DNA from 3 places in the Streptomyces sp. DT224 genome. Region 1 is predicted to be linked to each of the others. Evidence: riboswitches for the same ligand, from Rfam matches in the RefSeq annotation. Region 1 holds a riboswitch; each other region holds the start of a gene.
The links. A riboswitch is a leader RNA that binds a small molecule or an ion and turns the genes downstream of it on or off. The one in region 1 is predicted to bind S-adenosylmethionine.
Positions count from the first base shown of each region.

Region 1 (9,753 bases):
TGGAGGGCTTCGAGTTGGGCGCTCATGTCCGCGTACGCGTCGATGTCGGGGCGCTCGGGCGGGGAGAGCGGGGAACCGGTGGCGGGGGCCGTCGTCGGCTCCGGCCGGTAGCCCTGGGGGCTGTATCCGCGACCGTTCACGACTGTCCCTCCTGGTGACTGAAGGGGTTGGTGCACTCCGCCGAGGGCTCACCCACGGGGGTGAGACACGTACGGCACAGGTCGAGCCCGGGGCCGCCGAGCGGCGTGGCCGCGGTGCCCTGCGGGTCAGTGTCCACGATCATGGGCATGCTGGTCTTCCCGTCGCCGCCCGGCAGATGCCCACCGGTGATGACCCGGCCGAACGCCGCAACCCACTCGTCCGCATCGTCCGGCACCGGCATGGTGTTGGGCACCGGCTTCATGATCGCGTACATCTGCGTCGGATGCTCGATGTGCCCGAGGTGTGCGAGGCGGTCGCCCGGCGGCACTCCGCCCGAGCCGACCTCACCCGGACCGTCCGCGCGCTCGTTCCCGCTCATCTGTTCCCCTCCCACCAGGTACCGGCTATTCCAGGCAGAATACCCGGTAAGGGTGCCCTTACCGCCCCTCGATCCCCCCACACTACCCACTGAGGACCACAACGCGCGACCACAACACCCAACGACGTCATCCGCCCGTGAAACCACCCGATGTCATAGGCTGGGCGAAGTTCATCGGGTGAGTTCTGTCGGAAGGATCAGGATGGATCTGCGCATCAGTGGTGGGTCGGCCGCGTTCGAGGAGAAGCTGCTCGCGCTCTTCGCCGAGCACCGCGACGAGTTCACCGTCGAGGCCGATCGAGAATGGACACCGCAGCGCGCGAAGGACTTCGTCCGGATCGCCACGCCCCCCGTCCGCACACTCCTCAACGACGTTCTGCAGGGCGGGGGGTACCGCGCAGCGAGCGACCTGCGAGACATGGGCCGCGACCTCGCAGGCCCCTCCATCTCCCTGACGAAGACCCTGACCAAGGGCGTGGTCGACGGCCTATGGCCCAGCGGTATGCCCGCGCCCATCGCGGCAGACTACGGCCGCGAAAAACCCCAGAACAAGAAGGTCGAGGGGTACCGGATGGCGGCCGAACTCGTCCCCGTCTTCACCGTCGCAGTAGAAGGCTGAGCCCGTGCGACTGGAGCCCGAGCGGAACAGCACCCGAGGAGCGAGTGACGAGACACCGCCGGTGGCGGACCCGGAGACGGGCGAAATTCGGATACTCGAAGACCGCTGCGGAACGTGCATCCTGAACCCCGACGGAAGGAACGCCGGCCTGGAGCCGGGGCGGCTGAAGCAGTTCTTGGGGGACACCCGTGCGGTGGACGGACACGTGGTCTGCCACTCGACCATGCCGCCCTTCGTCCCGGCAAGCACGCCAGCGGCCATGTGCCGGGGGTATGTTGACGCCTACGGCCTCCCGCGAGCAGCCCAGGACGTCATACGACTTGGCCTCGGACATCTTGTAGAGGTCCCCGGCCCGAAGGCCGCCAGGGCGTAGCGCCCTTCCACCGCTCCGGCTGCACGAGCGAGGCGATCGTCGAGCTCTCAACGAGGGAACGGCAGTTGGCGTCCGCTCCGCGTTTTGTGCCGCAGGACGATGGGTAGGTTTCGAACGCATAGGTCACGAGTGATAGCCGATCAGGCCCCGGCCAGCTGTCCGGCGACCCCCATGTTGTGGCGATGGCGGGGAGCCCCGGGTGAAGACCAGGTCGCGCAGGTTTGTGCTGCGCGGCAGGAGCCTTCACATTGAGGACACCCGCAGTGCCTGCTTTGTCGTCATCTCTCATCCTGTCGACTGGGGCCCGTGTTGCTCGCCCCCTGGCGACGTTCCTAGTAGTTGCGGTGCGACTCGTGCCGGTTGCCACGGTCACGGTGTGTCTCGCGCCGACGTGGTTGACGTGGCCTGTCCTGCCTGAGCGGGTCCATAAGAGGACGCTCAACCTGGTCGTAGCGCTCGCGAAGTGGGCCAACCACTAGTCGGCGTCCGAGCGGGTCAGTGGGTCCGCACGGCTGGGTGCGGGCGGTGCCGCTGCCTGACCCGTACGCCGCGGTGTAACGAATCGGCGGGTCACTCCGTCTATCTCGTGCACGGCCCCCTGCGTCGGCGCCCGCCGGCACGGTATTCAGGCAGGGGGCTGTGCTCTGGGAGACATCGTGAGCACAGCCACCACCACCGCCGCGCGCAGCGAAGTGCTGCGTTCGGCGTCCCTGACGGTCTGCGGCCGGCGTGAGGGCAAGGTCAAGTCCTGCAACTCGTGTCTGCGGAAGGCCGATGCCGCCGTGCGGCTCATCAAGAGCCCCACGTTGAACACGCGGCTCTTGCCGCGCGTCGCAGACATCGTGTGCGGCTCGGACGGCCACCCCTGCGGCACCTGCTGGGAGAAGGCCACCGCCCTGATTCTGGAGCTGCGGCCGTGAACGATTCCGACTTCTGGGTGGTGAAGGCCCGCGTTCGCGCGGGTGGACAGGTGACGACTGCCCAGGTGGCGCTTTTCGGCCTGGACTGGGCAGCCTTGCCTGTTGAGGCGCGCTGCCTCGCAGTGCGCCAGGTCCGGCGTACCCTCTCCGGCACGGCAGGAATCTGCGAGTTCTGCGCGGGAACGGTCGAAGGCCCGTGCAGGCGCCCCTTCCCGTGTGGGCCGGTGTCGACGCTGGTGTCGGTCGGCGGCCACGAGTATCCGCTGACCGGCGACATGCTCACGGACTACGGCAGCGACCCCGGCCGCATGCTGGCTCTGGTGGCGACGGCCCGGGGCGGGTGGGGTCGCCAGGCGCGCGCCCTGGTTCCCGCCGCGGAATGGCAGGCCACCCATCCGCAGGCGCGTGAGGCCGCCCTGCGGTGTGTCGTTGAGGAACTGGTCCGCTGTTGCGGCGCTGGCCCGGACCCCCTGAACATCAGCACCCTGATCTGGGACGGTGAGCGCGAGTTCCCCTACCCCGGCAACTGGCCCGAGGCGCTTCCCGGTCAGAACTTCGTCCCGGCTGGCGGCTACGAAGTGTGGGCCGAGGGTGAGGGATACATCCCGCTGGACCGGTAGGCTGATTCCATAACTTCATACCGGGCTTCGGCCCGGCCGGCTGCGGCGCACGAGCGAGCGCCCGCGGCCTCCACGCTCCGACGACCGGAAAGGCATGCCCATGTCTCGCGTCACCGTTTCCACTCTCGGCTCCCCCTGCACGTCCTCATGTGACGTGACGAACCTCTGACCTGCGGTTTCCTACGCCGCCCTCGTCACGTCACTTCCCGGGAGACTGCTGTGCCTCCGCATGACTCAACACTCACGCGCGCCGCCCTGGGCACCGCGCATGCTCTGGGCCGGGCATGCCGCTGGTGCGCGAGCCGCCGCTTCGAACTCGCCCCCGCAGCCGCCTTTACGGGACTGACGGGACTGTCCTGGCTACATCACCTCGCCGACGTGAGCCGTGCCGAGCACGGCGTCTACGGAGCCGCCCTGGCCGCCTCCACCATGCTCACCGTCGGTGCGCTGAAGCACCGGCACAAGGGCCTGGCGACGGCGGGCGCCAGCAGCATGGCCGTCATGGCAGACGCCTGGATGGGGGCCACGCTCGGCCCGTCCGTGCCGTCCCTGATCGCCAGTTCCCTCGTGACCGGCGGGGCGTACGCCGTGTACGTGCCGTGGCTCGTCCGGTCCCGCCGGGAACAGCTCGCACTCCAGGTGAAGGCCGCGAAGGCCGGCGTCACCGCGCAGGGCCTGGGCACCGACACCCTCGCGCCGGGCCTGACCGGGGCCACCCGCGAGGAAACCGCGCTCATGCAGGCCCTCGTCGCGATGCTGTCCGTGCCGGCCGTGGACGTGACGGCGCTGGAGTACACCCGCTTCGGGTGGCGTGCGGTCATCGTGCTCCCGCCCGGCCGGGACACGGCCCCGCACAAGGTCATCGCCCGCCGCGACCAGCTGGCCACGAACCTCGGCCTTCCCGGGAAGCTGCGCCTGGCGAAGGGGGAGCAGGACAACGAGCTGGTGGCATACCTGTACGAGTCCGACCCGCTCGCCTCCCCGATCGCATGGCCGGGCCCGTCGACCAGGACGTGCACGGAGCCGGTCGTGCTCGGCGTGGACGCATACGGCCAGCCGGTGACGATCCCGCTGCTCTACAACCACACCCTGATCGGCGGGGCGACCGACAACGGGAAGTCGGGCGTCCAGAGCGTCCTCATCGCCTACGCGGTCGCGTGTGAGGACGCCGAGGCCCTGCTGATCGACATGAAGCCGGGAGCGGTGGAGTTCGGCCCGTGGCGGGACTCAGCGCTCGCACTGGCGGACACCCCGAGCCGGGCCATGCAGCTGCTCAAGATGGTCTGGGCCGAGGTCGAGCGCCGCGGCGCGCTGCTCTCCAGCCTCGGCGAGAAGAAGTGGGTTCCCGGTAAGCACGGGCCGGCGTGGTTCGTCTTCATTGACGAGCTCGCGGAGCTGATCCGCCGCGTGCCCGCGGCCGCGAAGCTGATCGAGTCGCTGCTTCAGGTCGCCCGGTACACCGGCGTCACGCTGGTGTGCGCGACCCAGTCGCCGAGCAACCGGGTCTTCGGCGGTTCCACGGACGGCCGGCAGCAGTACCAGGTCCGCATCGGCCTGGGCGCCAAGGAGTCGACCACGTCCAACCTCATCTTCGGGCCCGGCGCGTACGGAGACGGGTGGTGCCTTGACGAACTCGACCTCGCGGGGAAGTTCCTCCGCTGGGACCGCGAACACCAGATCCCGGTCGACGCCCGCGCGTACTGGATGACCGAGGCCGACGTGACCGCTACGAGCCACCGCTACGCCCGCGAGGAGACCGAGACGGAGGCTCGCGGGCATCCGGAGCACGCACCGGACCCGGAGGACGACCCGACGCCCCCGCGCCCGCCTGTGCCCCCTTCCGGCCCTGGCGGGGGCCGCCCGCTGCTGCGCGCGGTGCCGACGTTCCCGGACGGGTCGGAGATCGCCGACGAGCGGCATGCGGCGCTGTGGCAGGCGGTCGAGAAGGCCGGGCCGCGCGGCATCACTGTGGACGACCTGGTGGCCCTCGGCCTGCCGCAGTTCGCGGCCCGGTCGTCCGTGAACGGCCCCCTCGCGCAGTGGCGGCGCAGAGGGTGGATCGAGGAGGCCGGGAAGCAGGGGAGGGCGATGGCGTTCCGCACGGTGCCCCGGCTTCCGGTTGGCGAAGCGCCGGCGGCCGTCACGGACGCGGCGCCGGTAACGGTCGGCGGGTGAGGGGACGCCTTCGGCCCGGGACACTGGCGGAGCGAGGGCGTAGAGACAGGAAGTACCGGCGGTCGCGGGCGGCATTCTCCCCGCGGCCGCCGTGGCGTTCGCTGCCCTGGATCAGGCTGATGCCTTCGGCTTCCTGCTGCGCGCGGCCTCGACGGCAGAGCGGCAGGTGATGCACAAGGGGTTCCCGCCAAAGCCGTATCGATGGCAGCGCTGCTGGCAGCGGGCACACAGCCCGATCTGCGAAGGCGGGCACGTCAGCGCAGTGGAGTTCTTGGGCTGGGTGGGTGTTGTCATGGCTCACCCTCTCGAACCTCCGTTCTACCAGGATGCGGCCGGACAGCCCTTCCGGGCCACGCCGAACGCAGGGCGCCGGGACGGCTGCCGTGGCATGATCTCGCCCATGATCAAGGGGTGGGGGATAGGGGCGGCGTCCGCGCTACTCATGGCCGCGGTGGCGGCCGGGACGGCAGGATGCAGCGCGCAGGCAGACGCGGACGCGAAGCCGGCGACGAACGCGGGCCCGGCGGAAAAGACGCCTGCGGTGCCAGTCAAGGCGCAGTGGGACGAGACCATGGCGTGGTGGCAGACCCACGACATCAGGTGTCTCAACGGGGCGGACGTCGAAGAGAACCCGGACGGCTGCGCGATTCGCCTCCAGGACTTCGTGGACGACGTCCGAAAGATCCGCAAGGCGATGAACGCCGACCCGGATGCGCCCAAGGGCTTCTATTCCGAGGCGTACGTGATTATCGACCGGGTGGAGACGTACGCGGGAGTCCCAGTTGGTGAGTCCGACACCGACGGTTGGCTGGAGGCGCGGCCGCTGATCTGGATGGAGGGCCGGGCCCTCACAAACTGGATCAAGGCGCATCCGTTGCAGTAGGGCCGTCGTTGGATGGGGCAGGGGCCCGCGCGCGCCGAAGGCCCACCTATTAACCTTAATAGTTAGGTATTAACCTTGAAAGAAGAAGCGCACCGCGAAGAGGAACGTCAGGCTTGCTCCTTCGCGATTGACGCTCGTCACGCATCTCGCTTTACCGCCATCAGGAAGAAGCAGCGCCGCCAAATGGAGTTTTGGGCTTTTGAATTGGCCCGAAATAGCAAAGGGAAGCTCACCCGGGCGCAGGCCCGCTTGGAGGCGCGTCGGCAGCGGCCGGCTATGTGGCCCACGCTGGACGAGTACGTGGGACGCGCGATCCGCCTTCGGTTGGCCGAGGACGATTTGATCGGCCCGTGGGAACCGCTGACCACCGCCGAGGAGGAGGAAGCATCCCTGTCCGGCCGGGGAGTCGGCAAGAACTACAAGGGGCGGGGGCGCCTCGTCGTAAGGACCTACAACCTCCCTTCTTCCCTGGTCAGAGACCTGCGGGCAGCGGCGGTCCGGGTGAGTGAGGGCCCGTTGGGGGAGTTGGAAGACCTGGGCCTGCTGTACAACTCCCTCAGCTACAGCGAGGAGGAACAGGAACAGCGGGACACCCTGGTCGAGAGGGTGTTCTCTGCCGCCCGGATCGTCCGCGAAGCCCTGGAGCGATACGGCCCCTGGCCGCCGGACGAAGACCCCGTGCCCACTCCCTGAGTAGGCCCTAGAACAAGCGAGAGGCCGAAGGAGTGAACTAACGGTATTAACCTTAATACGAGAATCCGGCTACGCGCGCGCAGATATAGGGGCCTCCGAATTGCGCGGAGCGACCTTTCTGGGCGCTTTTTGGAATTCACCTTGCTTTCGCGGGGTGAGGTGCTTTTAATGGGCTCAATAGAGCGCATAAGGAGGCTCGCTATGCCCAGTTCCGTTCCCCCGCTCCCGGACCTCATCCGGTACACCCGCTGGCACCAGGTCCCGGCCGGCCTGCGCACCAAGACCCAGCTCGGCCGCATGGACCCGCCGCTCAAACCGGGGGCCGGCCCGGTCGGTCAGGTGCTCTACCACGGCAACAGCTACGCCCCCTTGTTCGAGGTCGCCGCCGCGGTGCCCAAGCGCCAGATTTCGCTCGCGCAGCGCGCCGTGCTCGACCAGGCCCGCGCGTTGCAATACCAGTGCCGGCGGTGCGGAGACCGCTGGGAGGAACCGCTCGGGAAGGGCCGGCTCTGCGTCCCGTGCCGGTACGTCACGACTCTCTGGGAGCAGCACGACCAGGCGCAGGCCCTCGCACGCGAGCTGGTCGCCGACCCGGCCGCCGCGCTCCTGGTCGTGGACGTCGAACCCGACTCGCTCCCGGAGGCGCAGGGCGTCGCCGTGGTCGGCGTCCGCGACCGCCAGGTCCTCTACGCCGCCGAGGCCGGGGAGTACGGCAGCCCCGAGCGCGGCGCGGTCCTCGAACGGCTCGATGTGCTCCTGGAGGGCCGCCGGGTGATCGAGGAGCCGGACTTCATGGGCCCGCACAGCCGGTACCCGTACGCCCTGCTGCGCCTGCCGAACTCCGGGCCGGTCACCTCCGGCCGCGACCCGCTGCACCCGTGGGCCGCGCCCTCCTCTGCGGCCAACGCCTCCGTCACCCGGATCTGGGCCGGGTGGTTCGGCTGGACCGACCGCCACTCCTCAACGAACGCGTGTGCCCCCTGGGAGTGGAGCGGCGACCTGCCCATGCCGTGGACGCGCTCGCTCGACCCGGCGGCCGACGGGCTGTCGATGGCCGGCCTGCTGCACCGGATCGCGGACGGCACCGAGCCGGTGTGGGAGCGCGCCGCGTGGACGGTCGACGGTCACGGCGTCGACCTGCCGGAGGTGAGTGCCTGATGTCCTCGCTGCGCATCATGGACTCCGACCCCGGCAAGGCCCGGCGCACCGCCGCGGCTGTCCAGCGGGCCCTGGAGGCGTCCCCGGAGATCGTCGTCGGCAACGTGTCACTGGTACCGAACCGGCGCGACGGCGGCGCCCGGGTCTTCATGGAGGTGCTACTCCTGGAGGCATCGGCGGCAACGCCCGGCGACGACGGCCAGGAGGTGACCGTTGAGCGTGACGACCGCCCTCGACGGCGCGTGCCTCGGGGCGAGCTGCCGCATGGCGGCCGTACGCTCAACGCATGAGCGCGAAGTACGTGGGCGGCCCGTTTCATGATGGCTCGAACCCGGACCCGTTTATCGATCAGATCGCAATGCGTACGCCTCTTGGCAACGGCACGTACGTGCGGGGCACCGATGAGAACGGCGTCGAGGTGTACCGGTGGGTGCCGGATGAGGACTGAACCGTGGTCGCTTAGACCAGGGGTCCGAGCGCGACCACCTTGTCGGCGAAGGCATGGCACTCGCGGTCGGTGAGGGTGAAGCCGACGGTGGCGCCGACCTCCCCGTCGAGGTGCGGCCGGACGGGCATGCCGAGGGCGATGAGGCGCCGGGCATCGTCAGGTCCGCATCGCAGAGTGAAGACGCCGTCCGGGTGCCCGGCCCACAGTGCCCCAGCGGGGTGCATGTTGAGCCGGTGCCGCAGCACAAGGAGGAGTCGATGGCTCGCGGCCTGCGGGCCGTCGTCCGCCGGTCGGCGCCCCGTGATTACTTCCTCCAGGCGCTCCGCGGCGGCCCGTGCGGCGTCGGGGTCCGGCGGGACGGGCGTGGGGGAGTGCTCCTGGCAGTAGATGCCTCGCGTCCATCGCAGGCGGCTGGAGCAGGCGGCCACGCGCAGCGGGATGTGGGCCTCGGCGGTGAGCGCGGCCGTCATCCGCTCGCCAGTGCGGGCATGCAGTAGGTCGTGGGAGCCGCGACCGGAGACGTACAGGGAGAGGGCGCAGCCGCTCGCTGTCACGTCCAACCCCTCGACATGCAGGTTGACCATCAGGCGATGCAGGGCCGGGTCGTTGGCCCGGTTGCCGGCCGCACGCTCCTTCACCGTCTGCCACGCCGTACCTACCAGCTCCGCCAGCACGGCGCACGTCGCCTCGATAGCGTCCTCGTCGCGCTGGTCGTCCGGGTGGTAGTGCCAGCGGACCGCCTCAACGGTCAGCGGCGTCAGCAGGCCCGGCGGCACGGTATCGGGCATCGGCTGAACCTTTCAGGACGGCGGTGCCCCCAGCCTACGCAGAGAAAGACCGGATTACGCACGCGGTCTCGAACGCCCGTGGAAGACTGGCCCGATCACACAGGACAGCAGTGAAAGGCCCGCGATGACCGACGATCCCCGGCTCTCCGAACTCCTCGGCGCCTCGGACCGGGAGGTCGTGCTCGCCGAGGACTTCGCGCACGTCGTTTACCGGATCTCCGCCCTGATCGGGTACGCCGAAGACGGGAACTGGCGCTCCGTCCACGAGAAGATCGGCTCGCTCAAGGCCGCGCTGGACACCTTCGACCGCAAGATCAGCGAGAAGGTGACGTACGAGGACGGCGAGCAGGGTTCGGTCTACCGCGATCCGATCGTGGACACCCACCGGACTGTGCAGCTCATCACCGCGTACGCACAGCAAAACGGAGGGCGGCTCGGTCCGGCGCTGTTCCCCATCGAGAAGCTGGAGAACGAGCAGGCCGTTGAGGCGATCCGTGCGAATCAGGAGCGCAATCGGAAGTTCCGGGAACAGCTTTTCGGTGAGGGCGCCTGAGCG
Region 1 is NZ_JBNCLI010000016.1:66,610-76,362, forward strand. Features, by position in the region: gene ACLQ2N_RS32715 (hypothetical protein) at 1-140, opposite strand, end outside; gene ACLQ2N_RS32720 (hypothetical protein) at 137-520, opposite strand; gene ACLQ2N_RS32725 (hypothetical protein) at 723-1,139, shown strand; SAM riboswitch class IV at 1,634-1,758, shown strand; gene ACLQ2N_RS32730 (hypothetical protein) at 2,169-2,432, shown strand; gene ACLQ2N_RS32735 (hypothetical protein) at 2,429-3,052, shown strand; gene ACLQ2N_RS32740 (FtsK/SpoIIIE domain-containing protein) at 3,431-5,227, shown strand; gene ACLQ2N_RS32745 (hypothetical protein) at 5,319-6,110, shown strand; gene ACLQ2N_RS32750 (hypothetical protein) at 6,186-6,803, shown strand; gene ACLQ2N_RS32755 (hypothetical protein) at 7,005-7,961, shown strand; gene ACLQ2N_RS32760 (hypothetical protein) at 7,961-8,251, shown strand; gene ACLQ2N_RS32765 (hypothetical protein) at 8,248-8,409, shown strand; gene ACLQ2N_RS32770 (hypothetical protein) at 8,421-9,197, opposite strand; gene ACLQ2N_RS32775 (hypothetical protein) at 9,322-9,750, shown strand.

Region 2 (9,753 bases), on a different contig from region 1:
CAGCTACGCCCCGGACAAGGAGACGCTGCTCGACCTCATGGTCGACCACGTCTCCGGCGAGCTGCCCGCGTCGGACCCGCTCACCGGCGACTGGCGCGCCGACCTCAAGACCATCGGCCGCCACCAGCGCGCGAACATGCTCCGCCACCCCTGGCTGCCCGCCGCCGTGCAGGCCCGCCGGTCCCTGGGCCCCCGCACGCTCGCCTTCGTGGAGCACGCACTGGCCGCCCTGCGGCCCAGCGGGCTCGACGGGGCGGCCCGCCTGGAGGTCTTCGCCCAGCTCACCTCGTTCGTGGCGGCCCAGGTGGGCTACGAGGTCGGCCGGGCCCGGGCTGCCCAGGACCCCGGCCGGGCCGCCGCCGAAGCGCTCTATCTGGCCGAGGTCGCGGCGGACGGCGACCATCCGGAACTGGCCGAGGCCCTGGCGACGGCCGGCCGGCCCGTCACCCCCGACGCCATGTTCGACCGCTTCCTCACCCGCCTCGTGGACGGCCTCGACGCGGGCTGAGCCCGTACGCGCACACACAACGACACCGGCCCCCGGGGACGAATCCCCGGGGGCCGGTGTCTTGGTACTGCTGGAACTGCTGACCCGTCGGGATCAGAAGTCCATGTCACCGCCCGGCATGCCGCCCGGAGCGGCCGCGGCGGCCTTCTCCGGCTTGTCGGCGATGACGGCCTCGGTGGTGAGGAACAGCGCGGCGATCGACGCGGCGTTCTGCAGGGCGGAGCGCGTGACCTTCGCCGGGTCGAGAATGCCCTCGGCGATCATGTCGACGTACTCGCCGGTCGCGGCGTTGAGGCCGTGACCGATCGGCAGGTTGCGCACCTTCTCCACGACGACGCCGCCCTCGAGACCACCGTTGACGGCGATCTGCTTCAGCGGGGCCTCCAGCGCGAGCTTGACGGCGTTCGCGCCGGTCGCCTCGTCACCCGAGAGCTCCAGCTTCTCGAAGACGGCCGAGGCCTGGAGCAGAGCCACGCCACCACCGGCGACGATGCCCTCCTCGACGGCGGCCTTGGCGTTGCGCACCGCGTCCTCGATGCGGTGCTTGCGCTCCTTCAGCTCGACCTCGGTCGCGGCACCGGCCTTGATGACGGCCACGCCGCCGGCCAGCTTCGCCAGGCGCTCCTGGAGCTTCTCGCGGTCGTAGTCCGAGTCGGAGTTCTCGATCTCGGCACGGATCTGGTTGACGCGGCCCTGGACCTGGTCGCTGTCACCGGCGCCGTCGACGATCGTCGTCTCGTCCTTGGTGATGACGACCTTGCGGGCGCGGCCGAGCAGGTCGAGACCGGCGTTCTCCAGCTTGAGGCCGACCTCCTCGGAGATGACGGTGCCGCCCGTGAGGATGGCGATGTCACCGAGCATGGCCTTGCGGCGGTCGCCGAAGCCCGGGGCCTTGACGGCGACGGACTTGAAGGTGCCGCGGATCTTGTTGACGACCAGGGTCGACAGGGCCTCGCCCTCGACGTCCTCGGCGATGATCAGCAGCGGCTTGCCGGACTGCATGACCTTCTCCAGCAGCGGAAGGAGGTCCTTCACGTTGCTGACCTTGGAGTTGACGATCAGGATGTACGGGTCGTCCAGGGACGACTCCATGCGCTCCATGTCGGTGGCGAAGTACGCCGAGATGTAGCCCTTGTCGAAGCGCATACCCTCGGTGAGCTCCAGCTCCAGACCGAAGGTCTGGGACTCCTCGACGGTGATGACGCCTTCCTTGCCGACCTTGTCCATCGCCTCGGCGATGAGCTCGCCGATCTGGGTGTCGGCGGCGGAGATGGAGGCGGTCGAAGCGATCTGCTCCTTGGTCTCCACGTCCTTGGCCTGCTCCAGGAGGGCGGCGGAGACGGCCTCGACGGCCTTCTCGATGCCCCGCTTGAGAGCCATCGGGTTCGCACCCGCGGCCACGTTGCGCAGGCCCTCGCGGACGAGCGCCTGGGCGAGAACGGTGGCGGTGGTCGTACCGTCGCCGGCGACGTCGTCCGTCTTCTTGGCGACCTCCTTGACCAGCTCCGCACCGATCTTCTCGTACGGGTCCTCCAGCTCGATCTCCTTGGCGATGGACACGCCATCGTTGGTGATCGTGGGGGCGCCCCACTTCTTCTCGAGGACGACGTTGCGACCCTTGGGGCCAAGGGTGACCTTGACGGCGTCGGCGAGCTGGTTCATGCCGCGCTCGAGACCGCGCCGGGCCTCCTCGTCGAACGCGATGATCTTGGCCATGTGAAGTGGTCCTCCCGGACAGGGGTGGATTGCTCCGGACCGAGTGGCGCCCGCGACGGACGGCCTGCGTGCCCTGCGGTTCCTTCCCGCCTGGCCTGCGGGCCTCACCGGCCCGGTCCAAATTCTGTCACTCTCACCTGGAGAGTGCTAAGCCCAATGATTAGCACTCGACCCCGTTGAGTGCAAGCGCCGAAGGCTCCTTGAGGGGTGGCGGTCCGGCGACGGGAGGGCGCAAGCGCCGGCCTCGGCACGGGGACAACCCCCGCCCCCGGTAACCCCCGGGCACGACGAAGGGCCCGTACCCCTAGGTACGGACCCTTCGTACGTGCGTGGCGTCGCGGCCGACGTGCCGTGCCGCGCTTCAGCCGACGGCGAGCTTGACCATGTCCGCCTGCGGCCCCTTCTGGCCCTGCGAGATCTCGAACTCGACCCGCTGACCTTCTTCGAGGGTGCGGTACCCGTCCATCTGGATCGCGCTGTAGTGGACGAATACATCCGCACCACCGTCGACCGCGATGAAGCCGTACCCCTTCTCCGCGTTGAACCACTTGACGGTGCCCTGAGCCATGCCTAACTCCCCTGTAACGTGTGTGCGCCGAAGCGCGTCGACCGCGGCTGAATGTATCTGCCCAACTGCCCTGTGCGACAGGTCAATCGGACGACAATTCTGCGCAGCACCGATCGCCCGAATACGGGGAATCCATGAGCTTGCGGGGCAAGTCGGGCCCGGCAAAGGTGACTTATGGAACAAGAGAGTCCGGCACATTGGCTGCTTCTGATCGTGGCGCGGCGCATTCTCATATGCGGGGGGCACGGGCAGCGAAGGGGACTTCCCACACTCTACCCCGCTCAACCATGCAGAATTGCCCCCTCCGCTTCTGTCGCGGAGGGGGCAATCACGGTGACGCTGCGCGGCCGTGGGCTCAGCAGCCGCCGGCCACGGCGGGGATGATCGAGACGCCGGCACCGTCCGGGGTCGCCGCGTCGAGGCCGCCCTCGAAGCGCACGTCGTCGTCGTTGACGTACACGTTGACGAAGCGGCGCAGCTTGCCCTGGTCGTCCAGCACGCGCGCGGCGATGCCCGGGTGGTCCTTCTCCAGGGAGGCGATGACCTCGGAGAGGGTCGCGCCCTCGGCCGGAACCTCGGCCTTGCCGCCGGTGTAGGTGCGGAGGATGGTGGGAATGCGGACCTTGACGCTCATGGCGGTGCCTTCCTGAAGTCTCGGGTGGTCAGCTGGTGGCGAGTCCGGCGGCGCGGAAGGCGTCCAGGCTCGGGCGGATGGTGGCGGTCGCCTGTGAGGTGTCGGCCACCGCGTCCAGCGTCTTGAGGCCGTCACCCGTGTTCAGGACGACGGTGGTGAGCGCCGGGTCGAGCAGACCGGCGTCGATCAGCTTCTTCGTCACGCCGACCGTCACCCCGCCCGCCGTCTCAGCGAAGATGCCCTCGGTGCGGGCCAGCAGCTTGATCGCGTCCACGACCTGCTCGTCGTTCACGTCCTCGACGGCGCCGCCGGTGCGGCGGGCGATGTCCAGGACGTACGGGCCGTCGGCCGGGTTGCCGATCGCGAGGGACTTGGCGATCGTGTTCGGCTTCTGCGGGCGGACCACGTCGTGACCGGCCTTGAAGGCGGTGGAGACCGGGGAGCAGCCCTCGGCCTGGGCGCCGAAGATCTTGTACGGCTTGTCCTCGACCAGGCCGAGCCTGATCAGCTCCTGGAGGCCCTTGTCGATCTTCGTGAGCTGCGAGCCGGACGCGATCGGGATGACGATCTGGTCGGGCAGCCGCCAGCCGAGCTGCTCGCAGATCTCGTACGCCAGCGTCTTGGAGCCCTCGCCGTAGTACGGACGCAGGTTGACGTTGACGAAGCCCCAGCCCTCGCCCAGCGGGTCGCCGATGAGCTCGGAGCAGAAGCGGTTGACGTCGTCGTAGTTGCCCTCGATGCCGACCAGCTCACCGCCGTACACCGCGGCCATGACGACCTTGCCCTGCTCCAGGTCGTGCGGGATGAACACGCAGGAGCGCAGGCCCGCCCGGGAGGCGGCGGCGCCGACCGCTCCGGCGAGGTTGCCGGTCGAGGAGCAGGAGAGCGTGGTGAAGCCGAAGGCGCGGGCGGCCTCGACGGCGATGGCGACGACCCGGTCCTTGAAGGAGTGCGTCGGGTTGCCCGAGTCGTCCTTCACGTACAGGCCGCCGGTCACACCCAGCTCGCGGGCGAGGTTGTCGGCCTTGACCAGCTTGGTGAAGCCGGGGTTGAGATTGGGCTTGTCGGCCACATCGGCGGGCACCGGCAGCAGCGGCGCGTAACGCCAGATGTTGTTCGGGCCGGCCTCGATGCGCTTCTTCAGCTCGTCGGGGGAGCCGCTCGGCAGGTCGTACGCCACTTCGAGCGGCCCGAAACAGGACGCGCAGGCGAAAATGGGTCCCAGTGCGAACCGTTCACCGCACTCGCGGCAGGAAAGGGCCGCGGCGGGACCGAGGTCCACGGAAGATTCGGTGTTCGCTGCGACAGTCTCAACAGCCATGATGGCGAGGCCCTTTCTCCTCATCTTCCTCACGACGCGTTTCGCCGTGAGACGGAATTGGCACCTTCCCCACCTGACCTCGCGGTCGGCAGGAGGGTTGCCGGGACTTCAACGGGCCGTTCCCTCTGTCCCTCTGGATGAGCGCTGTGGCGACGGATCATGGATCCGCGCGTTTGTCGGCGGACCGACCCCGGCATGCGAGGGCCGTCCGCGTTGTTCAAGACTGTAACCGAAGGACCGGACGGGTGAGATAGCCGTCCGTACCGCGAGATGGATCACATACAGGGAGTATCGACGGTGCTCGAAGAGGTCGAACGCTGGCTGACCAGGCGCTCCTGGTCGGCCGCCGACCACCCGCCGGCGAGCGTGCGGGCCGCCGCGACCGGTACGGGCGTCAGCGTCGTCCTACCGGCCCTCAACGAGGCCGCGACCGTCGGGGACATCGTCGCGACGATCCGGCGCGAGCTGATGGAGCGCGTTCCGCTGGTGGACGAGCTGGTCGTGATCGACTCGGGCTCCACGGACGCCACCGCCGAGGTCGCCCGCCGCGCGGGCGCCCGCGTCGTCCACCGCGACGCGATCCTGCCCCGCCTCCCCGCCGTCCCCGGCAAGGGCGAGGTGCTGTGGCGGTCGCTCCTGGTGACCAGCGGCGACATCCTGTGCTTCATCGACGCGGACCTGAAGGACTTCTCGGCCGACTTCGTCTCCGGCATCGTCGGCCCGCTGCTCGCCCGCCCCGAGGTGCAGTTCGTCAAGGCGATGTACGACCGGCCGCTCGGCGAGCTGCCCGGCCAGGGCGGCCGCGTCACCGAGCTGGTGGCCCGCCCCCTGCTGAACCTGCACTGGCCGCTCCTCGCCGGCTTCGTCCAGCCGCTGGGCGGCGAGTACGCCGTACGCCGCTCGCTCCTGGAGCGGCTGCCGTTCCCGGTCGGTTACGGGGTCGAGCTCGGCCTGCTCGTGGACGCGCTGCACACCGTGGGTCTCGACGCCCTCGCGCAGGTGGACGTCGGCGTCCGCGTCCACCGCCACCAGGACGGCCAGGCGCTCGGTCGGATGGCTGCCGCGATCTACCGCACCGCGCAGGTGCGGCTCTCCCGGGGCCATCTGGTGCGGCCCGCGCTGACCCAGTTCGAACGGGGACCGGACGGGTTCGTTCCGCACACCTACCCGGTGGACACGCAGGAGAGGCCGCCCATGTGCGAGATCGAGGAGTACGTGACACGCCACGCGGCCTGATCACGACCCCATCCCGTCCGACTTCGTACGTTTGGGCGGATCGGGTTCGGGCTAGATTCCGGCCATGGTCTCCGAGCACGCCCCCCAGCCCGCTGCCCAGGTCCTCGTCGCGTCCAACCGCGGCCCCGTCTCGTACGCCCTGGGCGACGACGGCACCCTCGAAGCGAAACGGGGCGGAGGCGGACTCGTCTCCGGCCTCAGCGCCGTCGACGACAAGATGTGGGTCTGCGCCGCCCTCGGCGACGGCGACCGCGAGGCGGTGCGCCGAGGGGTCGGCGAGCCGGGCGTCCGGATGCTCGACATCGACGCCGGGGTGCACGCCGACGCGTACAACGGCATCGCCAACTCCGTGCTGTGGTTCGTCCACCACATGCTCTACCAGACGCCCGTCGAGCCCGTCTTCGACGCGGAGTTCCGCAGGCAGTGGGCCTCCTTCGAGACGTACAACCGCGCCTTCGCCGAGGCGCTGGCCGAGGAGGCGGGCGAGGGCGCGGCGGTCCTCGTGCAGGACTACCACCTCTCGCTGGTCCCCGGCATGCTCCGCGAGCTCCGCCCCGACCTGCGGATCGGCCACTTCTCGCACACCCCGTGGGCCCCCGTCGACTACTTCCGGCTGCTCCCCGACGACATCGCCGAACAGCTGCTGCGCGGCATCCTCGGCGCCGACCGCGCCGCCTTCCTGACCCGCCGCTGGGCGGACGCCTTCATCGGCTGCTGCACGGAGATCCTGGGCGGCACCGGCCACACCCGCGTCGGCGTCCACGGCCTGGGCGCCGACGCCGGATTCCTGCGGAGCCGCGCGCACGAGGCGGACGTGGACGAACGGATGGCGGCCCTGCGCGAGCAGATCGGGCCCGACCGGAAGACCATCGTCCGGGTCGACCGCACGGAGCTGTCCAAGAACATCGTCCGGGGCCTCCACGCCTACCGCACCCTGCTGGACGAACGCCCCGAGTGGCGCGAACGCGTCGTGCACGTCGCCTTCGCCTACCCCTCGCGCCAGGACCTCGCGGTCTACCGGGAGTACACCGCGGAGGTCCAGCAGGTCGCCGACGCGATCAACAAGACGTACGGCACGGCCGCCTGGACCCCGGTCGTCCTGCACGTCAAGGACGACTTCGCCCGCTCGCTCGCCGCGTACCGGCTGGCCGACGTCGCCCTCGTCAACCCGATCCGCGACGGCATGAACCTGGTCGCCAAGGAGGTCCCGGTCGTCTCCGACGAGGGCTGCGCACTGGTCCTGTCGCGGGAGGCCGGCGCGTACGAGGAGCTGGGCGAGCACGCCTTCACGGTCAACCCGTACGACGTCTCCGCGACGGCCGACGCGCTGCACGAGGCGCTGACGCTCCCGGACGACGTGCGGGCCGCCCGCACGGAGCGCCTGGCCGAGGCGGCCACCGCGCTGCCGCCGCAGCAGTGGTTCCTGGACCAGCTGGAGGCGCTGCGCCGCGGTTAGCCGAGCCGGCCGGCGAGTTCCCGCAGGTACTCCACGACCGCGGCCGGCCCCGGCAGGGCGAGGTCGGCGCGGTCGGCGAGCTCCGGCACCTCGGCGCTCCCGCTGCAGACGAGCAGGCCGGGGACGGGGTCCGCCTCGTCCGTGCGCAGCTTCTCCACGGCCGCGAACGCGGCGAGGTCGCCCAGGTCGTCGCCCGCGTACAGCACGGACGTGGCGCCGATCTCGCGCACGTACTCGGTGAGCGCGACGCCCTTGTCCATGCCCGGCGGGCGCAGCTCCAGGACCAGCCGCCCCGGTTCGACGATCAGCCCGTGCAGCGCGGCCAGCTCGCCGAGGGGCCCGCGCAGCGCGTCGAACGCGGCCTGCGGGTCGGCGGCGCGGCGGGTGTGCACGGCGAGGGCGCGGCCCTTGTCCTCGGTCCAGGTCTCCCCCTGGAGGCCGGACTCCGCCAGCACGCCGGGGAGTTCCGCGCGCACGGCGCCGACGCCGGGGTGCGGGGCGGGGGCGTGCACGGTCCCGGTCACGGCGTCCCAGCGCTCGGCCCCGTAGTGCCCGAGCACGACGAGGTGGTCGAGCCCTTCGACCCCGGCGACCCCGGCGTACCGCACGGCGACGTCGGCGGGCCGCCCGGTGATCACGGCCACGGACGCGACCTTCGGCGCGAGGGCGGCGAGCGCCGCCACGGCTCCGGGGTGCGCCCGCGCCTGCTCCGGGTCCGGCACGATGTCCGCCAGCGTCCCGTCGAAGTCGAGCGCGACGAGGGCCTCGGCCGGCCGGGCGAGGATGGCGTCGAGTCCGGTGCGGCCTGCGGGGGTGTGTGGAGGGGTGCCCATGCGGTGAGCGTAGCGCCGCCGCGTTGCCGATGCGGGGGCGCTGCCCCGTACCCCCGCTGCTCAATCGCCGCAGGGGCTTGATTTCCGCCTCCGCCGCAGGCGCGGCGCAGGGCACGCGCCCCTACCGCCTCCCCCGCCGGGCCTCCCGTACCCGCCGAAGGCGATTCACCGTCACCGGGTCCTCCTCCAGCGCCCGCCGGTCATCCAGCAACGCGTTGAGCAGTTGGTAGTACCGCGTCGGCGACAGCCCGAGCCGCTCCCGGATCGCCCGCTCCTTCGCCCCCGCCCCCGCCCACGACTGCCGCTCCACCGCCAGCACCGCGCGATCGCGGTCGGACAGCGGCGCGGACTCGGCAGGGCCGTTCGGGGGGTGGGCGGTCATATCAGCCAATATATGGCGCGCCCCGCCCCCGTGGAACGCGGAGGCTACTCCGCCGCCTCCGCCTGCGTCGCGTCCCGCGATATCCGCTCCAGCACGCTCTGCGGGTTCGCCCCCGGCTGCACCGCCTTGCCGATGTTCGCCTTGATCGACTCGCTCGCCGCCGCCCAGGACGTCTTGCCGAACGGGTAGAACTCCGACTCCGGCAGCGCCGCCAGGAACTGGTGCAGCGGCTTGTACTTGGCGTCGTCCTCCATCGCGGCGGACGCACTGCCCGTGACCGGCAGCATGTCGTACATGTCGGCGAACTCGATCACGTTCTTGTCGGTGAACAGGAAGTCGAAGAACTTGCCGATCTCGACCCGGTGATCGTTCTGCTTGAATCCCATGATCCAGTCGGCGACGCCCATGGACCCGGCGGTGGGGCCGTGCTCGCCGGGCAGCGGGACCATGCCGACCTCGACGCCCTGCTTCTGCGCCTCGTCCATCAGCGTGGGGTGGCCGTTGAGCATGCCGACCTTCCCCTTCGAAAACTCCTCGAACGCCTTCGCGCGGTTCAGCTTGCCGGGGGCGACCGGGCCGACGAGGCCCTTGTCCACGAGGTTCGACTTCAGCCAGTCGAACGTCTTGGCGTTCTCCTCGGAGGCGATGTCGTACGAGCCGACCTCGTCGGTGTAGCCGCCGCCCCCGCTGAGCATCCACATCAGGGTCTCGGCCTGGGACTCCTCCGGACCGAGCGGCAGCGCGAAGGGGTAGGACACCCCGCGCTGCTTGAGCGCGGCGGCGTCGGAGGCTATGTCGCTCCAGGTCCTGGGGGCGTCGAGGCCGGCCTGCGAGAAGAGCTTCTTGTTGTAGAAGAGCAGCCGGGTGGAGGCGACGAACGGCAGCCCGTACTGGATGCGGTTGACCTGCCCCGCGTCGATGAGCTTCGGCAGGAAGTTGGCCTGGGTCGGGATGCTCAGCATGTCGTCGGCCGAGTAGAGCTTCCCGGCCTTCGCGTAGTCCGCGTAGGCGCCGATCTGCGCGATGTCGGGGGCCTTGCCGTCCTTGACCATCTTGGCGACCTCGCGGTCGACGTCGGTCCAGGGCAGGACGGTCACGT
Region 2 is NZ_JBNCLI010000009.1:40,383-50,135, reverse strand. Features, by position in the region: gene ACLQ2N_RS22745 (TetR/AcrR family transcriptional regulator) at 1-508, shown strand, start outside; gene groL (chaperonin GroEL) at 602-2,224, opposite strand; gene ACLQ2N_RS22735 (cold-shock protein) at 2,586-2,792, opposite strand; gene ACLQ2N_RS22730 (MoaD/ThiS family protein) at 3,148-3,426, opposite strand; gene thrC (threonine synthase) at 3,455-4,747, opposite strand; SAM riboswitch class I at 4,765-4,891, opposite strand; gene ACLQ2N_RS22720 (glucosyl-3-phosphoglycerate synthase) at 5,045-5,983, shown strand; gene ACLQ2N_RS22715 (alpha,alpha-trehalose-phosphate synthase (UDP-forming)) at 6,048-7,439, shown strand; gene otsB (trehalose-phosphatase) at 7,436-8,272, opposite strand; gene ACLQ2N_RS22705 (DUF3263 domain-containing protein) at 8,394-8,654, opposite strand; gene ACLQ2N_RS22700 (ABC transporter substrate-binding protein) at 8,699-9,753, opposite strand, start outside.
Region 2: it holds a riboswitch for S-adenosylmethionine, as region 1 does, so the genes downstream of both, thrC (threonine synthase) here and ACLQ2N_RS32730 (hypothetical protein) in region 1, are expected to answer to the same signal.

Region 3 (9,753 bases), on a different contig from region 1:
CGTCGTGACCCGGCGGATCTGCCTCGGCCTCCAGCGCCGCGACAAGGAGAAGGTGCTGCACGGCCGCGAGTCCGGGCTCATCAAGCGGCTGCCGCACGGTGAGTTCGTCGAGGTCCACGAGCCGCTGTCGCCGGAGGCGCGGTACAAGCTCACCGCGCACGAGCAGTACAAGCCGCTCGAGATCGGCCCGACGGTCGACGAGAACGGTGTGGAGCGCAAGGTCTCCAGGATCACCAAGGTCCGGGCGCGGCTCAGCAAGAGCCTGTACGGCGAGGACAACCAGATCGCCAAGCCCACCGCCGAGGAGTACAAGGAGATCACCAGCGGCCACGGCCACCACTGATCACCCGTTCTGATCGCCACGGCGAGAGCCCCGTCCATCCGCTGGACGGGGCTCTTTGCCGTCCCCGGGGCTCGATAGGGTGGAGCCCTCCCTTATCGGCTGTGGACCCCAGGAGCGGACCATGAACGTTGTGACCCCGGACGGCGGCGACAGCGTGGCGGCCTACTCCTGGCCCAGCGTGCTGACCCCCCTGCTGCGCGGCGAGGACCTGAGCGCCGACGCCACCGCGTGGGCCATGGACCGCGTCATGAGCGGCGAGGCCACCGACGCGCAGATCGCCGGTTTCGCGGTCGCCCTGCGCGCCAAGGGCGAGACGGTCACGGAGGTCACCGGCCTGGTCCGGGCGATGTACGAGCACGCCACGACCATCGAGGTGCCCGGCCGGACCGTCGACATCGTCGGCACCGGCGGCGACATGGCCAAGACGGTCAACATCTCCACCATGTCCGCGATCGTCATCGCCGGGACCGGTGCCAAGGTCGTCAAGCACGGCAGCCGCTCCGCCTCGTCGGCCAGCGGCTCGTCCGACGTGCTCGGAAAGCTCGGCGTCAACCTGGAGCTGTCCCCGCGGCGCGTCGTGGAGGTGGCCGAGGAGGCGGGCATCACCTTCTGCTTCGCGGTGAAGTTCCACCCCGCCCTGCGCCACGCGGCCAAGGCCCGTGCGGAGCTGGGCGCGCCCACCACGTTCAACATCCTCGGGCCGCTCACCAACCCGGCCCGGGTGCGCTCCCAGGCGATCGGGGTGGCCGACCTGCGCATGGCCCCCATCGTCGCGGGCGTGCTGGCCGAGCGCGGCAACTCCGCCCTGGTGTTCCGGGGCGACGACGGCCTGGACGAGCTGACCACCACGGCGACCTCGCGGGTCTGGGTGGCCCGGGACGGGGTGGTCCGCGAGGAGACCTTCGACCCGCGCGACGTGGGCGTCGCGCTGGTCCCGGTGGAGGCGCTGCGCGGCGCCGACGCCTCGTACAACGCGGATGTGGCGCGCCGGCTGCTGGCCGGGGAGACCGGTCCGGTACGGGACGCCGTGCTGCTCAACTCGGCGGCGGCGCTGGTCGCGCTGGACCCGGGCGAGGGGCCGCTCACCGAGCAGATCCGGGCGGGCATGGAGAGGGCCGCCGAGGCGATCGACTCGGGTGCGGCCGGGCGGGCGCTGGAGAGATGGGTCGTCGCCAGCAACGCGTGAGCGCGTCGATGTGAGGCAGGGCGCAGTCCGGATCGCGGACTGCGCCTTGCGCGTTCCCGTACGTATGGCAAGATGCTGCGCAGGTCATGAGTGACAGCGACTACGGCCCCGGCCCGCTGTCCGGCAACCCTCCGTCCGTGGCGGGGTGCCCCGGGTGAAGACCGGGCCGCAGGCAGCGAGGTCTGCGGCAAGCGCGGACCCCTCGACGTCGCGTGACGTCCACCCGTGGGGTCCTTGGTCCTCAGGGAGCCTCTTGTGAGCAAGCGAATGCGTTAGGGCCCGAGGCCCTTTTCCGCACCCCCTCTTCTCCTCCACTCCGTGCTGCCGCGTATCCGCGGGCACGCGGAGTTCGCCTGCCTGTTACGGGAGTTCGCCATGTCTGTCTTCACCGCTGTCGCCGACCAGTCGCTTTGTGCCCCGCTGCCGGTTCTGGGCGAGGATGTCCTCGTCCCGCTGGTCACCGGGGGCGAGGTCGGCTACGCCGCGCTGGACTACGCCGCGAGCGCCCCGGCGCTGAAGCGGGTCTGGGACGACGTGGCCGCGTACGCCCCGTACTACGGCAGCGTGCACCGGGGCGCCGGGTACCTCTCGCAGCTGTCCACGGACCTCTTCGAGTCCAGCCGGGCCACCGTGGCGGAGTTCCTGGGCTGCCGTCCCGAGGACCAGGTGGTCTTCACCCGGTCCACCACGGACTCGCTGAACCTGCTGGCCGCCGCGCTGCCCGCCGACTGCCAGGTCTTCGTCTTCGAGACCGAGCACCACGCCTCGCTGCTGCCCTGGCGCGATGCCCACGTCACCTACCTGAACGCCCCGCGCACCCCCGCCCAGGCCGTCGCGACCCTGGAGCGGGCCCTCGCGGACCGCGAGCCCTGCGGCCCCGCGCTGGTCTGCGTCACCGGAGCCTCCAACGTGACCGGTGAGCTGTGGCCCGTACGGGAGCTGGCCGCCGCCGCGCACGCCCACGGCGCGCGGATCGTCCTGGACGCCGCCCAGCTCGCCCCGCACCACCCCGTGGACATCGCCGAACTCGACGTGGACTGGGTCGCCTTCTCCGGGCACAAGCTGTACGCGCCGTTCGGCTCGGGCGTCCTGGCCGGCCGGGCCGACTGGCTGCGCGACGCGGAACCGTACCTCGCCGGCGGCGGCGCCTCGCGCACGGTGGCCCGGCGCGCGGACGGCGGCGTGGACGTCGAGTGGCACACCACGGCCGCCCGCCACGAGGCCGGTTCGCCCAACGTCATCGGCGTCTACTCCATCGCCTCCGCCTGCAAGGCGCTCACCGAGGCCGGATTCGACCGGCTGGTCGCCCGCGAGCAGCACCTCGTCCGCGAGGTCCTGGCGGGGCTGGCCGAGGTCCCCGAGGTGAAGGTGCTCTCGCTGTTCGGCGACGACGCGCCGAGGGTCGGCGTGATCTCGTTCGTGGTGGAGGGCTGGAACAGCTCGCACTTCGCCGCCGCCCTGTCGGCCGAGTACGGCATCGGGGTGCGCGACGGCCTCTTCTGCGCCCACCCGCTCGTGCGCACCCTGCTCGGCAGCGACCCGGGCGAGGCGGGGGAGTGCGGCGCCCCCGAGGCCCGGCCCGGCGAGCGGTCCCTGAACGCGATCCGCGTCAGCTTCGGCGCCGGGACCCCGGACGAGCACGTCGAGCGCTTCCTGCGCGCGGTCCGGGAGCTGGTGAGCGACGGGGCCCGCTGGAAGTACCGCACCGAGGACGGCCGTTGCGTGCCGGACCGGGGTGCCGCCCAGGTCTGAGGACCGGGCGGCGCGGGCGGCCCTAGGCGTCCAGGCCGATGGAGAACGCGGCCTCCAGGTCGTGCTGCGAGTACGTGCGGAAGGCGACGTGGGTGTCGGTCGCCTCGACGCCCTGGATCTTGCTGATCCGGCCGGGGATGACCTCGGCCAGGTCGTCGTGCTTGGCCACCCGGACCATGGCGATCAGGTCGTAGGTGCCGGTGACCGAGAAGACCTCGCTGACGCTGTCCAGCGCGGCGATGGCCTCGGCGATCTCGGGAATCCGGTCCACGCTGGTTTTGATGAGCACGATCGCGGTGATCACGGCTGTGTTTCTCCCTCGGTGGCCGTGGCTGGAGACTTCACTCTAGGGCCTCCGGTGTCGCGCCTGTAGCGACCCCAGGCGTAGAGGAACCCGGTGGCGAAGCCGACGACGTGGGCCAGGTACGCCACACCCGGGCCGCTTCCCGCACCCTCGGCGGCCAGCCACTGGAGCACGAACCAGAAGATCAGCACCACCCACGCGGGGAAGCGCAGCGGCAGGAACAGAAGGAACGGGAAGACGCTGGTCACCCGGGCCCGCGGGAAGAGGTAGAGGAACGCTCCGAGCACCGCCGAGATCGCCCCGGACGCCCCGACGAGCGTCTGGTCGGACGTGGCGTGCGCGGCGGCGTACCCGAGCAGCGCGAGGTAGCCGCAGCCGAGGTAGAACAGGGCGAACTCGGTGTGGCCCATGCGTTCCTCGGCCATCGCGCCGAACACGTACAGGAACAGCATGTTGCCCAGCAGGTGCAGCCAGCTGCCGTGCACGAAGAGCGCGGTGAACGGGGTGAGCAGGGCGTGCGCCGAGCCGTCCCACAGCTCGCTCGGGATCACCCCCCACCGTTCGAAGTAGCCCGCCTGCGCGGCGAGCAGCGCGTCGGCACCGCCGCGCACCGGGACGAAGCCGGAGAGCGGGCTGATCACGAAGACCGCGCAGCACAGGGCGATGAGGGCGTACGTCACCGGTGGCCCGCCCGAAGTGGCCGCGCGCAGGAGCCTGCCCGCGGCGGCCCGCCGATCGATCATGAACAGAGCATGACGCAAACGGAGCGAACGGGACAGACCGCCTCGCCGTGCCGGCGGGAAGCGCCGAGGCCGTAGGGTGACAGGTGGACATCCGCAGTTCGACGGCGCACCGCGAGACCCTTGTCCGGCAGCTCACGGCTCGACGAAAGAGGACGCACGATGACGACCGTTCCCCAGCCGACCGACACGACCCGCTGGCGCTGCACGCTCTGCGGGAACCTCACGCGCTTCGACGTGACGCGGTCCTCGAAGGTCGTGGAGTACGTGCACCTCGACCTGGCCGGTGTGTCGAGCGTCGAGGAACGCGAGGTGGTCAGTGAGACCATCGAGTCGGTCCGGTGTCGTTGGTGCAACGCGGTGGACCAGATCGAGCTCGTCGACAGGCCGGGTGCCGACTCCTGAGGGGGCCGGGCGGAGACAACACAATGGGGTGACGGATGGTGGAGCAGCCCGAGGGCGGCGCCGCGTCGGCCGACGGGGCCGACGACGCCGTGGAGGCGCTCGACCGCCCGCTGCCCGAAGGGGTACGGCGCCGGGTCGTCGCGCTGGTGTCCGACGCGTTCGGCGGGCTCACGGTCGCCGAACTGCCCGCCCAGCTGAGGCAGTACGCCCGCTTCACGGCGTCGCGCCGTGCCAAGTTCGCCGGGAACGCCATGGCGGCAGCCGTGGCGAACGACGACCGGTTCCGCCACCGCATCGGCGACCGGCTCCGGGAGGCCCAGCCGGAGCTGGCGGGTGCCGTGGAGTCCGGCGCGCCGCCCGCCGCGGCCGACCCGGTGGACGTGGCGGCGGCGGCATACCTCCTGCGCCCCGACGGCTGGGTGAAGCTGGTCGCGGCGGCCGGCGAGGAGGTCCAGCGCGCCGACGCCGAGCGGGCCGGCGAGGAGAGCCGGCGCGAAGTGGCGCGGCTGCGCGAGGAGCTGGCCGAGGCCAGGGCCCATACGAAGAGCGAGACGGAACGGCTCCGCGCCGAACTGGACGCCGCCCGCAAGGAGGCGGACTCCCTCCAGCGCAAACTGCGCAGCGCGCTCAGCGAGGTCAAGCGCGGTGAGGCGGCGCTGCGCAGGTCCAAGGCCGAGACCGAGACCGTACGCGCCGAGGCGGCCGCCCAGGTGTCCGCCGCCGAGAGCGAGACCCGGCGGCTGAAGGCGAGGCTCGGGGAGGCGGAGGCGTCCGTCGAGGCGAGCCGCCGGGCGGCCCGGGAAGGGCGCTCGGTCGAGGACATGCGGCTGCGGCTGCTGCTGGACACGGTGCTCGAAGCGGCCGGCGGGCTGCGGCGCGAACTGGCGCTGCCGCCCTCCTCGATGCGGCCGGCGGACAGTGTGGACGCGGTGGAGCCCGGCCGGATGTCGCCCAAGGACATCGCGGCCAGGGCCCTTTCGGAGACCGACCCGGCGCTGCTCGACCAGCTCCTGGAGCTGCCGCAGGCCCATCTGATCGTGGACGGCTACAACGTCACCAAGACGGGTTATCCGCAGATGCCGTTGGAGAAGCAGCGGCTGCGGCTGCTCGGCGGGCTCTCGGTCCTCGCGGCGCGCACGGGCGCGGAGATGACGTGTGTGTTCGACGGGGCGGAGCTGGCCGCCCCGGTGCTGCTGGCGCCGCCGCGCGGGGTGCGGGTGCTGTTCAGCAAGCCGGGGGTCACCGCCGACGAGCTGATCCGTCAACTGGCGCGCGCGGAGCCGCCGGGACGGCCCGTGGTGGTGGTCTCCACCGACCGCGAGGTGGCCGACGGAGTGGCGAAGGCGGGGGCCAGGCCCGTTGCGTCCGCCTTGCTCCTGAAGCGGCTTTCGCGGGTTTAGCACCTCTTGCGGGGAGTTCGCCCGAGATCAGGGAACGGTCCGTCAAGTCGTCGCTACACGCCGTGGGGTGTGGGTAAAGAAGTGCCGTGTGTGACGAGATTTTTCCTGTGAGGATTTGAACTGATCACAAGATGGTCACTAGGGTCGGGCCTCGAACCTTCGCGCGGTCGATCACCCACCCGGGGTGGCGGCGAAGGAACCGCCGAGTCCGTGACGTGCACGGAGCCGGGGACCTCTCCTCCCCCCACAGATCCGGTAGGCGGCTCGAGGAAGAAGGAGCTCGCCTTCGTGGCGTCCCACCGTCGTCCCAAGCAGCCGAGCCGCACTCGTGTGACTGTGCTCACCGCGACCGCAGCCGCGGCCGTCGCCCTGTCCTCCCAGGCCGCTCACGCCGACCCCAAGCCGACCAAGAACGAGGTCAAGGCGAAGGTCGACAAGCTCTATCACGAGGCCGGAGCGGCCACCGAGCAGTACAACGGGGCCAAGGAGAAGCAGGAGAAGCTCGAGAAGCAGATCGGCGCGATCCAGGACAAGGTGGCCCGCGGGCAGGAGGAGCTCAACCAGCTCCGTTCCGGCCTCGGTTCCCTCGCCGCCGCGCAGTACCGCTCCGGAGGCATCGACCCCTCCGTCCAGCTCTTCCTCTCCTCCGACCCGGACAGCTTCCTGGACCAGGCGTCCGCGCTCGACCAGCTGACGGCCAAGCAGACCGAGGCCCTGTCCAAGGTCCAGGAGAAGCAGCGGGCCCTCGCGCAGCAGCGAAAGGAGGCCCAGGACAAGCTGAGCGACCTCGCCTCCGTCCGCAAGACGCTCGGTGAGAAGAAGAAGAAGCAGCAGGACAAGCTGGCCGAGGCGCGCCGCCTGCTCAACACCCTGACCGAGGCCGAGCGCGAGAAGATGCGCCAGGACGACCTGCGCGCGAGCCGTGCCGCCAACACCCGCGTGGAACTCGGCAACGAGGTCCCCGCCTCCGGGCTCGGCGCCGCCGCCCTCAACGCCGCCGCCACCCGCATCGGCAAGCCGTACGTGCCCGCGGCCACCGGCCCCAACTCCTTCGACTGCTCGGGCCTGACCATGTGGGCCTACGCCCAGGCCGGCGTCAACATCACCCGCACCACGTACACCCAGGTCAACCAGGGTCACCGGATCGGTGTCAGCCAGCTGGCCCCCGGCGACCTGGTCTTCTTCAACGGCAACGAGCACGTGGGCCTCTACGCGGGCAACGGCCAGGTCCTGCACGCCCCGTACCCCGGCGCCTACGTGCGCTACGAGTCGATGAGCACCATCGGCAGTATCTACGCCGCCGTGCGCATCTGAACCGCGCCCGAACGGGCGAATTCGCGCGCCCCGTACTGACGCCCGCCCCGCCGGAGACCACAGGTCACCGGCGGGGCGTCACTGTGTGTGGCCCCCACCGGTCCGGCGTGTCTTTGTCCGCTCCGTGATCACGCGGCTACTGTCTGCCTGCTGTCGCGGCTCCCGTACGTCGGTCCGCCCACCCGGGCGGCAGGGCCGCGCGCGTCTGCGTAGAGCGGAAGGGAGTGCGGCGTCCTGTGGGATCCCATCGCCGTTCCACACAGCCCGGTACCGGCCGCGGTGCCCGGGCCACCGTCCTGACGGCGGCAGCCGCGACCGCGGCCGCGACACTCGGCGCCGCCACCGCGAACGCCGAGCCGCACGACACCCCGCAGTCCGCCGGGGCCCGCGTCGACCACCTGTACGCCGAGGCCGAGCGCGCCACCGAGCAGTACAACAGGGCCGGCGAGGACGTGACCCGGCTGCGCGGCGAGGTGAGCCGGGCCCAGGACCGGGCCGCCCGGGGCCAGGAACGCATCAACCGGATGCGCGAGGAGCTGGGCTCCGCGGCCCGGGCGGAGTACCGGGCGGGCGGCATCGACCCCGCACTGGCCCTGCTGCTCACCTCGGACCCCGACAGCTACCTCGACCGGGCCGCCGCCGTCACCATGGCCGACGCCCACCGGGCCGCCGCCCTCGCCGAACTGCGCAGGGCCCAGCGGGCGCTCGCCCAGACCCGGGCCGAGGCCGCCCGCTCGCTGGCCGGCCTGGAGCGCGGCCGGGAGGCCGTCAGCCGCCACAAGCGGACCGTGGAACGCAAGCTCGCCCGGGCCAGGCAGCTGCTGAAGGCCCTGCCGGCCTCCGAGCGGGCCGCCCTGGCCCGCGCCTCGCGCGACGGCCGCGAGCCGGGCGCCGGCCTCCTGGCCGGGCTCCCGGCGGGCTCTTCCCGCGCCGCCGCGGCCGTCCTGGCCGTACAGCAGGCGCTGGGCCGGCCCTACGTGTGGGGCGCCAACGGGCCCTCCGGGTTCGACTGCTCCGGGCTGATGCAGTGGGCCTGGGCCCAGGCCGGGGTGAGCCTGCCCCGCACCTCGCAGGCCCAGCGGTACGCCGGGCCCATGGTGCCCCTCTCCGAGGCCCGCCCCGGCGACCTCGTCGCCTACCGGGCGGACGCCAGTCACATCGCGATGTACGTCGGGAACGGCCAGGTCATCCACGCCCCGTACCCGGGAGCCCCGGTCCGCTACGACCCCGTCGGCATGATGCCCGTCTCCTCGGTCACCCGGGTCTGACCGCGGCGACAGCCCGTACGCTCGTCATGTGGTCGAACGTGTGCACAGGCGAGGCGGGCGGCGGGCGGCGGGTGCCCTGCTCGCCGCGCTGCTGTGCGCCGCCGGCTGCTCCGCCCCGGCCGACCGGGCGCCCGACAGCACCTCCCGGGGCGTCCGCGCCACCCTGGACCGGCGCGCCGCCGCCGTGCTGCACCACGACCCGGCCGCCTACGCCGCCGCCGTCGACCCGGACGCGACCGCGCTGCGCACCGCCCAGCGCCGGGAGATCGCCCGGCTGGCGGACGTGCCGCTCGGCTCCTGGGCGTACCGGCTCACCCGCCTCACCCCGCACGGGGCGGACCGCGTCACCGCCGACGTCACGCTCGGCTACCGGATCGCGGGCTACGACAGCGCCCCGGTCTCCGTCGACCGGGTCGTGGACCTGGCCCGCGACCCGGCGGACGGCCGCTGGTACGTCACCGCGGACCGGGCCGCCGACGGCAGCGCCGGGCAGCTGTGGGAGCAGGGCGACGTCGAGGTGGTGCACGGGAAGCACAGCCTGGTCCTGGGCGTCGGCCGCTCCCGGGACCAGCTGGACGCGATCGCGGCGACGGCGGACGAGGCGGTGCCCGCGGTCTCCGCCGCCTGGCCGGAGCGGTGGGCGGGGCGTGTGGTGGTGCTGGTGCCGGACAGCGTGACGGAGATGGGCCGGCTGCTCGGGTCGCCCGCCTCGAACTACAAGGGCATAGCGGCCGTCACCACCGGCGAGACCGGCGGCACCGGGAAGGCCCCAGCCGACCGGGTGATCGTCAACCCGGAGGCGTACGCCCTGCTCGGCGGCTTCGGACAGCGCGTCGTCCTCACCCACGAGACCGTCCATGTCGCCACCCGCAGGCAGACCTCGCCGGCCACCCCGACCTGGCTCTCCGAGGGCTTCGCGGACTGGGCGGCCTACCGGGACCAGGACCGCACCGCCGAGGAGATCGCCCCCGAGCTGGCCGACGCGGTCCGGGCCGGTGACGTGCCGGCCGGACTGCCCGAGGACGAGGACTTCGCCTTCGC
Region 3 is NZ_JBNCLI010000007.1:364,604-374,356, reverse strand. Features, by position in the region: gene ACLQ2N_RS19950 (cytochrome b) at 1-343, shown strand, start outside; gene trpD (anthranilate phosphoribosyltransferase) at 465-1,529, shown strand; SAM riboswitch class IV at 1,612-1,729, shown strand; gene ACLQ2N_RS19940 (aminotransferase class V-fold PLP-dependent enzyme) at 1,905-3,281, shown strand; gene ACLQ2N_RS19935 (Lrp/AsnC family transcriptional regulator) at 3,304-3,585, opposite strand; gene ACLQ2N_RS19930 (rhomboid family intramembrane serine protease) at 3,582-4,328, opposite strand; gene ACLQ2N_RS19925 (hypothetical protein) at 4,488-4,730, shown strand; gene ACLQ2N_RS19920 (NYN domain-containing protein) at 4,769-6,130, shown strand; gene ACLQ2N_RS19915 (NlpC/P60 family protein) at 6,419-7,444, shown strand; gene ACLQ2N_RS19910 (NlpC/P60 family protein) at 7,681-8,712, shown strand; gene ACLQ2N_RS19905 (hypothetical protein) at 8,741-9,753, shown strand, end outside.
Region 3: it holds a riboswitch for S-adenosylmethionine, as region 1 does, so the genes downstream of both, ACLQ2N_RS19940 (aminotransferase class V-fold PLP-dependent enzyme) here and ACLQ2N_RS32730 (hypothetical protein) in region 1, are expected to answer to the same signal.